Regions from separate parts of the Xylanimonas allomyrinae genome, predicted to be linked through region 1. Evidence: riboswitches for the same ligand, from Rfam matches in the RefSeq annotation. Region 1 holds a riboswitch; the other holds the start of a gene.
The links. Region 1 has a riboswitch for FMN ahead of pnuC (nicotinamide riboside transporter PnuC). Riboswitches for the same ligand answer to the same signal wherever they lie in the genome.
Positions count from the first base shown of each region.

Region 2: linked by a shared signal. The riboswitch ahead of ribD (bifunctional diaminohydroxyphosphoribosylaminopyrimidine deaminase/5-amino-6-(5-phosphoribosylamino)uracil reductase RibD) and the one ahead of pnuC (nicotinamide riboside transporter PnuC) in region 1 are both predicted to bind FMN.

Region 1 is NZ_CP035495.1:3,167,486-3,173,226, reverse strand. It holds partial or broken gene ET495_RS14290 (LLM class F420-dependent oxidoreductase) at 1-227, opposite strand, end outside; gene ET495_RS14285 (mycothiol-dependent nitroreductase Rv2466c family protein) at 224-814, opposite strand; gene ET495_RS14280 (hypothetical protein) at 950-1,153, shown strand; gene ET495_RS14275 (TetR/AcrR family transcriptional regulator) at 1,194-1,964, shown strand; FMN riboswitch at 2,038-2,176, shown strand; gene pnuC (nicotinamide riboside transporter PnuC) at 2,288-2,989, shown strand; gene ET495_RS14265 (acyl-CoA dehydrogenase family protein) at 3,029-4,273, opposite strand; gene ET495_RS14260 (Nramp family divalent metal transporter) at 4,322-5,587, opposite strand.
Region 2 is NZ_CP035495.1:1,066,370-1,072,110, reverse strand. It holds gene fmt (methionyl-tRNA formyltransferase) at 1-21, shown strand, start outside; partial or broken gene ET495_RS04840 (RsmB/NOP family class I SAM-dependent RNA methyltransferase) at 18-1,633, shown strand; gene rpe (ribulose-phosphate 3-epimerase) at 1,678-2,352, shown strand; FMN riboswitch at 2,448-2,579, shown strand; gene ribD (bifunctional diaminohydroxyphosphoribosylaminopyrimidine deaminase/5-amino-6-(5-phosphoribosylamino)uracil reductase RibD) at 2,677-3,759, shown strand; gene ET495_RS04825 (riboflavin synthase) at 3,759-4,376, shown strand; gene ribA (GTP cyclohydrolase II) at 4,474-5,727, shown strand; gene ribH (6,7-dimethyl-8-ribityllumazine synthase) at 5,724-5,741, shown strand, end outside.

The sequences.
Region 1 (5,741 bases):
GTGACGAGGGTGCCGAGGCGGATCGTCGTCGTCTCGCGGGCGAGACCCGCGAGCGTGGTCCACGAGTCCGTCGGTCCCGGCAGGCCGTCGCCGCCCATGGCGAGGTAGTGGTCGGAGCGGAAGAACGCGGAGAACCCCAGGTCCTCGGCGGCGCGGGCGACGGCGAGCTGATCGTCGTACGAGGCGCCCTGCTGGGGTTCGACGAAGACGCGCAGGTCGAGGGTCACGAGAAGTCCAGTCCGCCCGTGCGGGTCCGCTTGAGCTCGAAGAAGTGCGGGTAGCTCGCCAGCGCGACGGCGCCGTCGAACACGCGCACGGCGTCCTGCCCGCGGGGGATGCGGGTCAGGACCGGGCCGAAGAACGCGGTGCCGTCGACATGGATGGTGGGCGTGCCGACGTCTTCGCCCACGGGCTTCATGCCTGCCTCGTGCGAGACGCGCAGCGCCTCGTCGTAGGCGTCCGACGTCGCCGCGTCCGCGAGCGACGCGGGCAGGCCGGCCTCGGCGAGGGCCTTGCGGGCGACGTCCTCGAAGTCCTTGTCGCCGCCGGGGTGGATGCGGGTGCCTGCGGCCGTGTAGAACGCGGCGAACGCCTCGGGGCCGTGGTCGGTCTGGACGGCCGCCGCGACGCGGCCGATGCCGCGGCTCGAGTCGATGGTGGCGCGGTACGACGCGGACAGGTCACGGCCCTCGTTGAGCAGGTACAGGCTCATGAGGCGGAAGGTCAGGTCGACGGGCCGCAGCGCCGCGACCTCGAGGGCCCAGCGCGAGGTGATCCAGGCGAAGGGACACAGCGGGTCGACGTACACGTCCACGGTCGGGACGGCGGGCGCAGGTGTCGGTGAGCTTGTCTGGGAAGGTGTCTGGGAAGGTGTCTGTGAAGGCGTCTGCGGGGGCGTGGGCACGGTGTCGGCAGTCACGCGGCAGACCTTACGCGTACCCTGCCGGGCGTGGGGATCCGCTGGGCGAGCCTGTGGACGGTGCTGGGGATGGGTGCGCTCGCGCTCGCTTCCCTGGCTGGCGTGCTGCGCGGGCACCCGTGGGCGTGGATCCCGTTCGCCGTGGCGTCCGCCGTCGCGCTGCGCGAGGTCCGATGGCTGCAGCGGCACCGTCGCCAGGCACGTGAGGCGCGCTTCGATCGGCCTCGTCGCTGAAGCCCTCCCCCTGGGACGGGGCGCGGGATAGCCTCGCCCCATGACCGCCGTCCGGACGTCGCACACCCACGCGCAGGCCGTCGACGCCGCGATCGAGCTCTTCTCGCGTCAGGGGTACGAACAGACCACCGTCGAGGAGATCGCGGACGTCGCCCAGGTCAGCCGAGCCACCTTCTTCCGCCGCTACCGCTCGAAGGAAGACGTGGTCTTCGCCGACCACGAGCTGCTGCTCGAGGAGGTCGTGGTCATGCTGGCCGCGACGCGCCCCGACGCACTCGACGACGGCGACCTCCCCGAGGGCTCCTGGGACCCCGCCACCGACCCGTACCTCGAGGTCTGCCGGGCCGCGCGCCTCGTGTTCGACCATCACGTGGGCCAGCGCGAGACGTCGCTCGCCCGCTACCGGCTGCTGCAGCAGGTCCCGATCCTGCGCGACCGCGAGCTGGTGACCACGCACCGCTACGAGCGCCTGTTCACCAAGTACCTGCGTGACACGCTGCCGCCCGACCGGTCCTCGACGGTGCACTCGATCGCGTTCGCGGCCGGCGTCGTCGCCGTCCACAACGCGATGCTGCGCCGGTGGCTGCGCAACCCCGACCTCGACCTGCGGCCCGACCTCGAGGAGGCGTTCGCCGAGCTGCGCCGGGGCGCGACCGCGGACCTCGAGCGCCGCCGTGACCTCGCGTCGGGCGCCGCCGCCCTGGCGACGACGGCAGCGAACGCCGACGGCGCGCGCGTCGTCGTCGCCTACCTGGAACCGGGCGCCGGGACGGACGCCGTCGTGCGTGCGGTGCGGGACGCGCTGACCTGAACGCGGATAGGCGCGACACCTGGCCGGGAATGATCCGTCCTGTGTCATGCTTTGAACGAGCAGAACACGCACGACGTGCTCCGGGGTCGGTGAAAATCCGAACCGGCGGTGACAGCCCGCGACCCGCGCCCGCACCCGACTACGGGGAAGGCTCGGTTGACCTGGTGGAACTCCAGGGCCGACGGTCACAGTCCGGATGGGAGGCAGCACGGCGTCGCTCAGGAGAGCGGCGGCCGGGTCGTGACGGGTCGCGGTGCGCCGCGACGTCGTCGACCCCTCCCCTCGTCCCGGTGCATGGCGGCACCGACGAGGAAGGCATGGGGATGGGGATCATCCAGCACCTGTTCGATGCGACGCTGACGATCGGCGACCAGCACATGTCGTGGCGCGAGATCATCGGGAACGCCTTCGGGCTGGTGTCGGCGCTCGGCGGCATGCGCCGCAAGGTGTGGGCGTGGCCGGTGGGCATCGTCGGGAACGTGCTGCTGTTCACCGTGTTCCTCGGCTCGTGGTTCGGTGTCGCCGGGCATCCCGACATGCTCGGGCAGGCCGGCCGCCAGGTGATGTTCATCGCCGTCTCGGTGTTCGGCTGGGTCCGCTGGCGCCAGACGCGGCAGCGGGCGCTGGCCGACGGCGACGCCGACGCCGTCGCCGTCCACCCGCAGTGGGCCTCCTGGGGGCAGCGCCTGGGCCTGGTGGCAGCGATGCTGGCCGGGACGGCGGGCTTCGCGTGGATCTTCGGGAGGCTCGGTTCGTGGGCGCCCGTGCCCGACGCGTGGATCTTCATGGGCTCCGTGCTCGCGACGTACGGCATGGCTCGCGGCTGGGTCGAGTTCTGGCTGATCTGGGTGGCGGTCGACGCCGTCGGGGTGCCGCTGCTGTTCCGGGGCGGTTTCTACGCGACGGGCCTCATGTACGTGTTCTACGGCGCGTTCACGATCGTGGGCTTCGTGGTCTGGTGGCGCATCCGCCGCCGCGAGGCCCTCGCCGAGCAGGCCGCCACCCCGGCGGAGTCGCTCGCCTGACCGCGTTCGCCCCGTCCCCGCCCGGGGCGGGGCGCGGTGTCAGGCGAACGCCGAGAGCCCGGTGATCTCCCTGCCCACGATGAGCGCGTTGACCGACTCCGTGCCCTCGTAGGTGTGCAGCGCCTCGATGTCGGCGAAGTGCCGCGCCACGCGGTGGGCCAGGAGGATGCCGTTGCCGCCCAGCAGGTCGCGCGCGACGGATGCGACCTCGCGCGCCCCGCGCGTGCAGGTCATCTTGGCGAGCGACGCCTGCGGGCCGGTGAGATCACCGTCCTCGGCGACCCGGGTGAGCCGCGCGACCAGGAGCTGGAGCTGGGTGATGGTCGCGAGCATGCGCGCGAGCTTCTCCTGGACGAGCTGCGTCGCCGCGAGCGGCCGCCCGAACTGGATGCGCTGGCTCGCGTACTCGACGGCGGCCTCGTAGCACGCGACGGCGTGCCCGACGGCGGCCCACGACACCCCGAGCCGGGTCGCGGCCAGCACCTGCGCCGTCTGCCTGAACGACCGCGCCCTGGGGAGCGCGGCGTCGCGTGGCACGAACACGCCGTCGAGCACGATGTGGGCCTGCCAGATCGCGCGCAGCGCGACCTTGCCCTCGATGGTCGTGGCGCGATAGCCCGGGGCGTCCTGCGGGACGATGAACGCGTGGACCTCGCCGTCGCCGCCCTCGCCCACCAGGCGCGCCCACACGACGGCGAGGTGGCCGCACGACCCGAAGCCGATCCACTTCTTCTCGCCGTCGATGACGTAGCCGTCGATGCCGTCGCGCACCGCGCGGCGCGCCGTCGTCTCCAGGGAGACGGAGTCGGACCCGTGCGTGGGCTCGGTGAGCGCGAACGCGCCCAGGAGGTCGCCGTTGGCCAGCCGTTCGGCGTAGCGGGCGATCTGGTGCTCGGAGCCCAGCATCATGATCGAGCGCAGCGCGAGCCCGCCCTGCACGGCACACACGGTCGCGATCGAGCCGTCACCGCGTGACAGCTCCATGGCCGCGAGGCCGGCGGCGAACGGCGAGACGGAGGGCCGCCCGGGGACGTCGACCCCGTCGCGCAGCAGATCGCGTTCGGCGAGGCCCTTGACCAGGCCGAACGGCACCTCGGCGCGCTCCCAGTACCCGTCGATGACGGGCAGCACGGCACCCTGGACGAACTCGCGTACGGCGAGCTGATGCGCGCGCTCCTCGGGCCTGGCGTCCGCGAACGCGCCGGCGAAGTCGACGTCGAGCGGCCGGGAGACGACGTAGGCGGGTGCGGTGACGCCGGGCAGGAAGGGCTTCGCGGCACTCATCCACCCATCCTGAGCGATACCCCGTCTCACGTCAAGGGATACCGCGTCTCACCCGCCGCTGAGGGTCAGCCACAGGAGCGCCACGTTGAGCACCACGATCACACCCGCGACCGTCCACGCCAGCACCTGCGTCACCGCCCCGTTGCGATACCGGCCGAGCAGCACCTTCCGCCGGGTCAGCACCACCAGCGGCACCGCCGCGAACGGGATGCCGAAGCTCAGCACGACCTGGCTCACCACGAGCAGCCACGTCGGCGAGACGTCCGTCGCGAGCAGCAGGACGGCAGGGACGAGCGTCACCAGCCGCCGCCCCACCAGCGGCACCCGCACGCGCAGCAGGCCCGACATGATCTCCGCGCCCGCATACGCCCCGACCGACGACGACGCCAGACCCGAGGCGAGCAGCCCGACCGCGAACAGCAGGGCGACGCCCGCCCCCAGCGAGTCGCCGATGGCCGCGTGCGCGCCCTCGATCGAGTCGGTCCCCGACCGCCCGGCCAGGTTCGCCGCCGCGACCAGCAGCATCGCCACGTTGACACCGCCCGCCAGCACCAGCGCACACACGACGTCCCACCGCGTCGCAGCCAGCAACCGGTCGGTCGAGGCCACCGAGACCGCCACCCCCTGCCGACGCCGCACCTCGGCGTCGTGGCGCCGCCGGTCACGCGCGAGCGCCGAGTGCAGGTAGATCGCGTGCGGCATGACCGTGGCACCGAGCATCGACGCCGACAGCAGCACCGAGTCGGTGCCCTCCAGGCGCGGCACCAGGCCGCCGAGCACGGCGCCGCCGTCGGGCGGGGCGAGCACGAGGCCCGCGCAGAAGCCGATGGTGAGCACCAGGAGGAACGAGGCGATCACGGCCTCGAACACCCGCTGCCCGCGCCGCTGCTGCACCGCCAGCACCGCGATCGAGACGACACCCGTGATCACGCCGCCCAGCACGAGCGGCACACCGAACAGCAGCCGCAGCGCGATCGCCCCGCCGACGACCTCGGCCAGGTCGGTGGCCGCTGCCACCACCTCGGCCTGCGCCCAGTAGGCGAGCCGCGCGGGACGCCGCAGGCTCGTGCCCAGCACCTCGGGCAGCGAACGGCCCGTCACGACGCCCAGCTTCGCCGAGAGGTACTGCACCAGCACCGCCATCACGTTCGCCAGGACCAGCACCCACACCAAGAGGTAGCCGTAGCGCGCACCGGCCGTGAGGTTCGCGGCGACGTTGCCCGGATCGACGTAGGCGATCGCAGCGACGAACGCCGGGCCCAGCAGCGTGACCAGGCGGGCCCGCGCCGCGCTCGTCGGCGACGAGCGCGGCAGGCGAGGGTGACCGGCCCGGTCGACCCGCGAAGTGGTCACGATTCCCCCGAAGTTTCGGTCAACCGAAAACTAGCGCGGATCGACGCACGCCGACACCCCCACCTCACCCCCAAAAGCTTCTGACACCATGTGGCCGTGCCCGCACCCGCCACCT
Region 2 (5,741 bases), 1.7 Mb from region 1:
CTGGACGGGGCCACGCGGTGAGCGGCGAGCGAGGCGGGCAGCACCGCGGGGGACGCGACGACGCCGGCACCGGACGCCCCGGCGGACGCAGCGGAGCCCGGGACGGCGCAGACGGCCGGCGCGGCGGCGGCGGCGATCGCCGCGACGACCGCGGCCGCCAGCGCGGAGCGGCACGATCCCGCGGCGACCAGTCCCGCACGGCCCTCGCCCCCTCCCAACGACGGCGCGGCACCGACCCCGCCCGCACCGCGGCGTTCGACGTGCTGCGCGAGGTCGACGGGTCGGACGCCTACGCCAACCTGGTGCTCCCGCCCCTGCTGCGCGAACGCCGGCTGACGGGCCGGGACGCCGCGTTCGCGACCGAGCTCGCCTACGGGACGCTGCGCCTGCGCGGACGCTACGACGCCATCCTGGCCCGCTGCGTCGACCGGCCCCTGGACCAGGTCGACCCCCGCTGCTCGACGTGCTTCGCCTCGGCGCCCACCAGGTGCTCGGCATGCGCGTGCCGCAGCACGCAGCCGTGTCCGAGACCGTCGGCCTCGCACGCGAGCACGTCGGGGCCGGACCCGCGCAGATGGTCAACGCCGTGCTGCGCAAGGTCGCCCGCACCCCGCTCGACGACTGGCTCACCGAGCTGCGCGACACCGCGCCCGACGCGGTCACCGCATCCGCCGTCGTCGGCTCGCACCCGCTGTGGATCGCCCGCGCTCTGCGCGAAGCCCTCGCCGGCGACGGCCGCGACCCGGCCGAGCTGGACGCGCTGCTCGACGCCGACAACGCAGCACCCCGCGTCACCCTCGTGGCCCGCCCCGGGATGGTCACCCCCGACGAGATCCGCGCCGCGGCTCCCGGCGTCCACCTCGAACCAGGCCGCTGGCTCGCGACGGCGCTCGTACTCACCGGCCAGGACCCGCTGACCGTCCCAGCCGTCGCCGACGGCCGCGCCGGCGTCCAGGACGAGGGCTCGCAGGCCGTCGCGCTCGCGCTCGCCGCCGCACCCCTGGAGGGCCGCGACGCACGCTGGCTCGACCTGTGCGCCGGCCCCGGCGGCAAGGCGGCGCTCCTGGCGGCGCTCGCGGCCGAGCGGGGAGCCACGCTCGTGGCCAACGAGGTCGCGCCGCACCGGGCGCGGCTGGTGGAGCGCGCGCTGCGCGCGGTGCCTGACGGTGCCGTGGAACGCGTGCAGACGGGCGACGGGCGCGAGGTCGGCGAGCTGGAGCCGGGCGCCTACGACCGCGTGCTGGTCGACGCGCCCTGCACCGGGCTGGGCGCCCTGCGCCGCCGCCCGGAGTCGCGCTGGCGCCGCACCCCCGCCGACCTAGCGGTGCTGACCGGGCTGCAACGACAGCTCCTCGGGTCCGCACTGGACGCGGTGCGCGTGGGCGGCGTGGTCGCGTACGTCACCTGCTCGCCGCACCTGGCCGAGACGCGCCTGGTCGTCGACGACGTGCTGCGTCGCCGCGCCGCCGACGGTGCGGGCAGCGCCGAGCGGATCGACGCGCCGGCGGTGCTGCGTACCGTCGTCGTCCCCGGCAGCGACCTGCCGCTCGGGGAGCGCAGCGACGCCCAGCTGTGGCCGCACGTCCACGGCACCGACGCCATGCACCTGACGCTGCTGCGTCGCATGCGCTGACCGTCGCCTGACGCGCAGGCCGGTCCGCCCCTACGCTGTGGGCCATGGCAGCGCTGATCAGCCCAAGCATCCTGTCCGCCGACTTCGCGAACCTCGAACGCGACCTGCACGCGATCACGTCCGCCGACTACGCGCACGTCGACGTGATGGACAACCATTTCGTGCCGAACCTGACGCTCGGGCTGCCCGTCTTCGACCGTCTCGCCGCGGTGTCCCCGCTGCCGCTCGACGCCCACCTCATGATCGAGGACCCCGACCGGTGGGCACCCGCGTACGCGGAGGCCGGCGCCGCGTCGGTGACGTTCCACGCCGAGGCGGCCCGCGCCCCCGTGCGCCTCGCCCGCGAGCTGCGCCGGCACGGCGCCCGCGCCGGCCTCGCGCTGCGCCCCGCCACCCCCGTCGAACCGTTCCTCGACCTGCTCGGCGAGATCGACATGATCCTCGTCATGACCGTCGAACCAGGGTTCGGCGGCCAGTCGTTCATCGACGGCACCCTGCCCAAGATCCGCCGCGCCCGCGAGGCGGTCAGCGCGTCCGGCCTCGACGTCTGGGTCCAGGTCGACGGCGGCGTCTCGCGCACCACCATCGAGCGCGCCGCCGACGCCGGCGCCAACGTCTTCGTCGCAGGATCCGCCGTCTACGGCGCCGACGACGTCCCCGCCGAGATCCAGGCGCTGCGCGACCTCGCCGCCACCCACCAGCACGCGCCCCACCGCTGACCTGCACGCCGGCGACCCGTCGCGCCCGGCCAGACACCGGGCAGCGGACGACCCAGCGTTGCATCGCACCGCACCCGCCTGGTTTGATCACCTCACGCATGCTCCGGGGTCGGTGAAAATCCGAGCCGGCGGTGACAGCCCGCGAACCACGCGAGAGCACTCTCACGTGGCCGACCTGGTGGAATTCCAGGGCCGACGGTGAAAGTCCGGATGGGAGGACGCATGTGCGGCGCGTGCCATCGCGCGCCGTGACGCACCGTGGTGCGCCCCAGCGGCGTACCCGCGGTCGTCGAACCCCGGAGCGCCGAGGCTCCGGGAGGAACCATGGAGACGCCACCGCGGTCGGCCGACGTGCCCGCCGCCATGGACCGCGCCCTCGAGCTCGCCGCACGCGGCCCCGCCCACGGCCCCAACCCGCGCGTCGGGTGCGTCATCCTCGCCCCAGCCACCCCCGGCATCCCAGGCCGCACCGTCCTCGGCGAAGGTTGGCACCGCGGCGCCGGCACCCCCCACGCCGAGGTCGCCGCGCTCGCCGACGCCCGCGCCCGCGGCCACGACACCCGTGGCGCCACCGCCGTCGTCACCCTCGAACCGTGCCACCACACCGGGCGCACCGGCCCCTGCACCCGCGCCCTGCTCGACGCCGGCATCACCGACGTCGTCCACGCCCTCGCCGACCCCGGCGTCACCTCCGGAGGCGGAGCCGACCACCTGCGCGCCCACGGCGTCCACGTCACCGCCGGCCCACGCAGCGCCGCCGCCCTCGACCTCGTCCACACCTGGCACCACGCCGTGACCACCGGCCGCCCCTGGATCACCCTCAAGACCGCCACCAGCCTCGACGGACGCGTCGCCGCCTCCGACGGCACCTCCCAGTGGATCACCGGCCCCCAAGCCCGCGCCCACGCCCACGCCATCCGCGCGCAGGTCGACGCCATCGCCGTCACCACCGGCACCGCCCTCGCCGACGACCCCGCCCTCACCGCCCGCACCCCCACCGGCACGCTCGCCCCGCACCAGCCGCTGCGCGTCGTCATCGGCCACCGCGACCTGCCCGCCGACCACCGCCTCCTCCACGACGGACCCCCGCCCCTGCACCTGCGCACCCACGACGTCGGCGACGTCCTCGCCGCCCTCCACCACCACGAGATCCGCCACCTGCTCGTCGAAGGCGGCCCCGCCCTCGCCGGCGCCCTCCTCGCCGCCGACGTCGTCGACGAGCTCCACGCCTACATCGCCCCCGTCCTGCTCGGCGACGGCCCACCCGCCATCCCCCCTTACGGCATCACCACCCTCGCCACCGCACCCCGCTGGCACACCACGACCACCCACCGCCTCGGCGACGACATCCTGCTCATCGCCCGCCGCACCGCCACCCACCCCGACCCCGACACCGAGGAGGCATGATGTTCACCGGAATCATCGAAGAGATCGGCCACGTCATCGCCGTCGACCACCCCGACGCCCGCGACGTCGTCCTGACCATCGACGCCCCCACCATCACCACTGACACCCGCCACGGCGCCTCCATCGCCGTCAACGGCGTCTGCCTCACCGTCGTCACCCACGGCCACGGCACCTTCACCGCCGACGTCATGCCTCAGACCCTGCGCCTGACCACCCTCGGCACCCTCACCCCCGGCACGCCCGTCAACCTCGAACGCGCCGTCGCCGCCACGGGGCGACTCGACGGCCACATCGTCCAAGGCCACGTCGACGGCGTCGCCACCCTCACCACCCGCACCCCCGGACCCCGCTGGGACGAGCTCAGCTTCGACCTGCCCGCACACCTGCACCGGTACGTCGCGCCCCAAGGCTCCATCGCCCTGGCCGGCGTCTCCCTCACCGTCACCCACGTCACCGACACCGGGTTCGGCATCGCCCTGATCCCCTCCACGCTCGCCGCCACCACCCTCGGCACCCTTCAGCCCGGCGACCGTGTCAACGTCGAGGTCGACGTCCTCGCCAAGTACGTCGAGCGCATGCTGACCCTGCGCGAGCACACCGAGGGAGACCCCCGATGACCGCCATCACCCCCAGCACCCCCAGCACCCCCAGCACCCCAGCACCGGCCGCATCGAGGACGCGCTCGCGGCCCTCGCGGCCGGTCGGCCCGTCCTGGTGGCCGACGCCGACGACCGTGAGGCGGAGGTCGACGTCGTCCTCGCGGCGCGGCACGTGGACGCGCAGACGATCGCGTGGACGGTGCGGCACACCTCGGGCTACCTGTGCGCGCCCCTGCCCGCCGCGCGGGCCGACGCGCTCGACCTGCCGCTCATGGTCACCGACAACCGTGACCCGAAGCGGACGGCGTACACCGTGGCCGTCGACGCGGCCGTCGGCGTGACGACCGGCATCTCGGCCGCCGACCGCGCCCGGACGCTGCGCGTCCTGGCCGACCCGTCGGCGACGCCCGCCGACCTCATCCGGCCCGGGCATGTGCTGCCGCTTCGCGCGGTGCCCGGGGGAGTGCTGCAACGTCCCGGGCACACCGAGGCCGCCGTCGACCTCGTGCGCCTGGCCGGTGCGGGCGAGGTGGGCGTCATCGGCGAGCTGGTGCGCGACGACGGAGCCATGGTGCGCCTGCCTGAGGCGCGCGCCCTCGCCGCGGAGCAGGGCCTGGAGCTGCTGACGATCGCCGAGCTCGCCGCGTGGCGTCGTGAGCACGACGTCGACGGACGCTGCTCGCTGGTGCCCGAGCCTGTCGACGACGCGGCCTCGCGCGTCGAGCATGTCGCCGAGGCGCGCCTGCCCACCGTGCACGGGACGTTCCGGCTGCACGCGTTCCGCGACGCGCGCACGGGCGCTGAGCACGTCGCGCTGGTCGCGGCGCCGGGCGACGGGCAGGGGAGCGGGGACGCCCCGTGGGTCCGCGTCCACTCCGAGTGCCTGACGGGCGACGCGTTCGGGTCGCTGCGCTGCGACTGTGGCCCACAGCTGCGGGCGTCCCTGCGTGCCGTCGCGGAGCACGGAGGCGCGGTCGTGTACATGGGCGGGCACGAAGGGCGTGGGATCGGCCTGGCGGCCAAGGTCGCCGCCTACGCGCTGCAGGACGGGGGCCGTGACACGGTCGAGGCGAACGTGGACCTGGGCCTGCCGGTGGACGCGCGCGAGTACGGCGCCGCAGCGGCGATCTTGCGTGCGCTGGGGCTGGTCCGGGTGCGGCTGCTGACCAACAACCCGCTCAAGGCCGAAGGGCTGCGCTCGGCCGGCGTCGACGTCGTCGGGCGCGAGCCGATCGAGGTCGGCCTCGGGCCGGAGAACGAGCACTACCTGACCACCAAGAAGCTGTCGATGGGCCACCTGCTGGAGCTGCACGGTCCCGGCGACACGACGTCTCACACCATTCGCAACCAGGAGAAGGAGTCATCATGAGCGGCGCCGGAGCA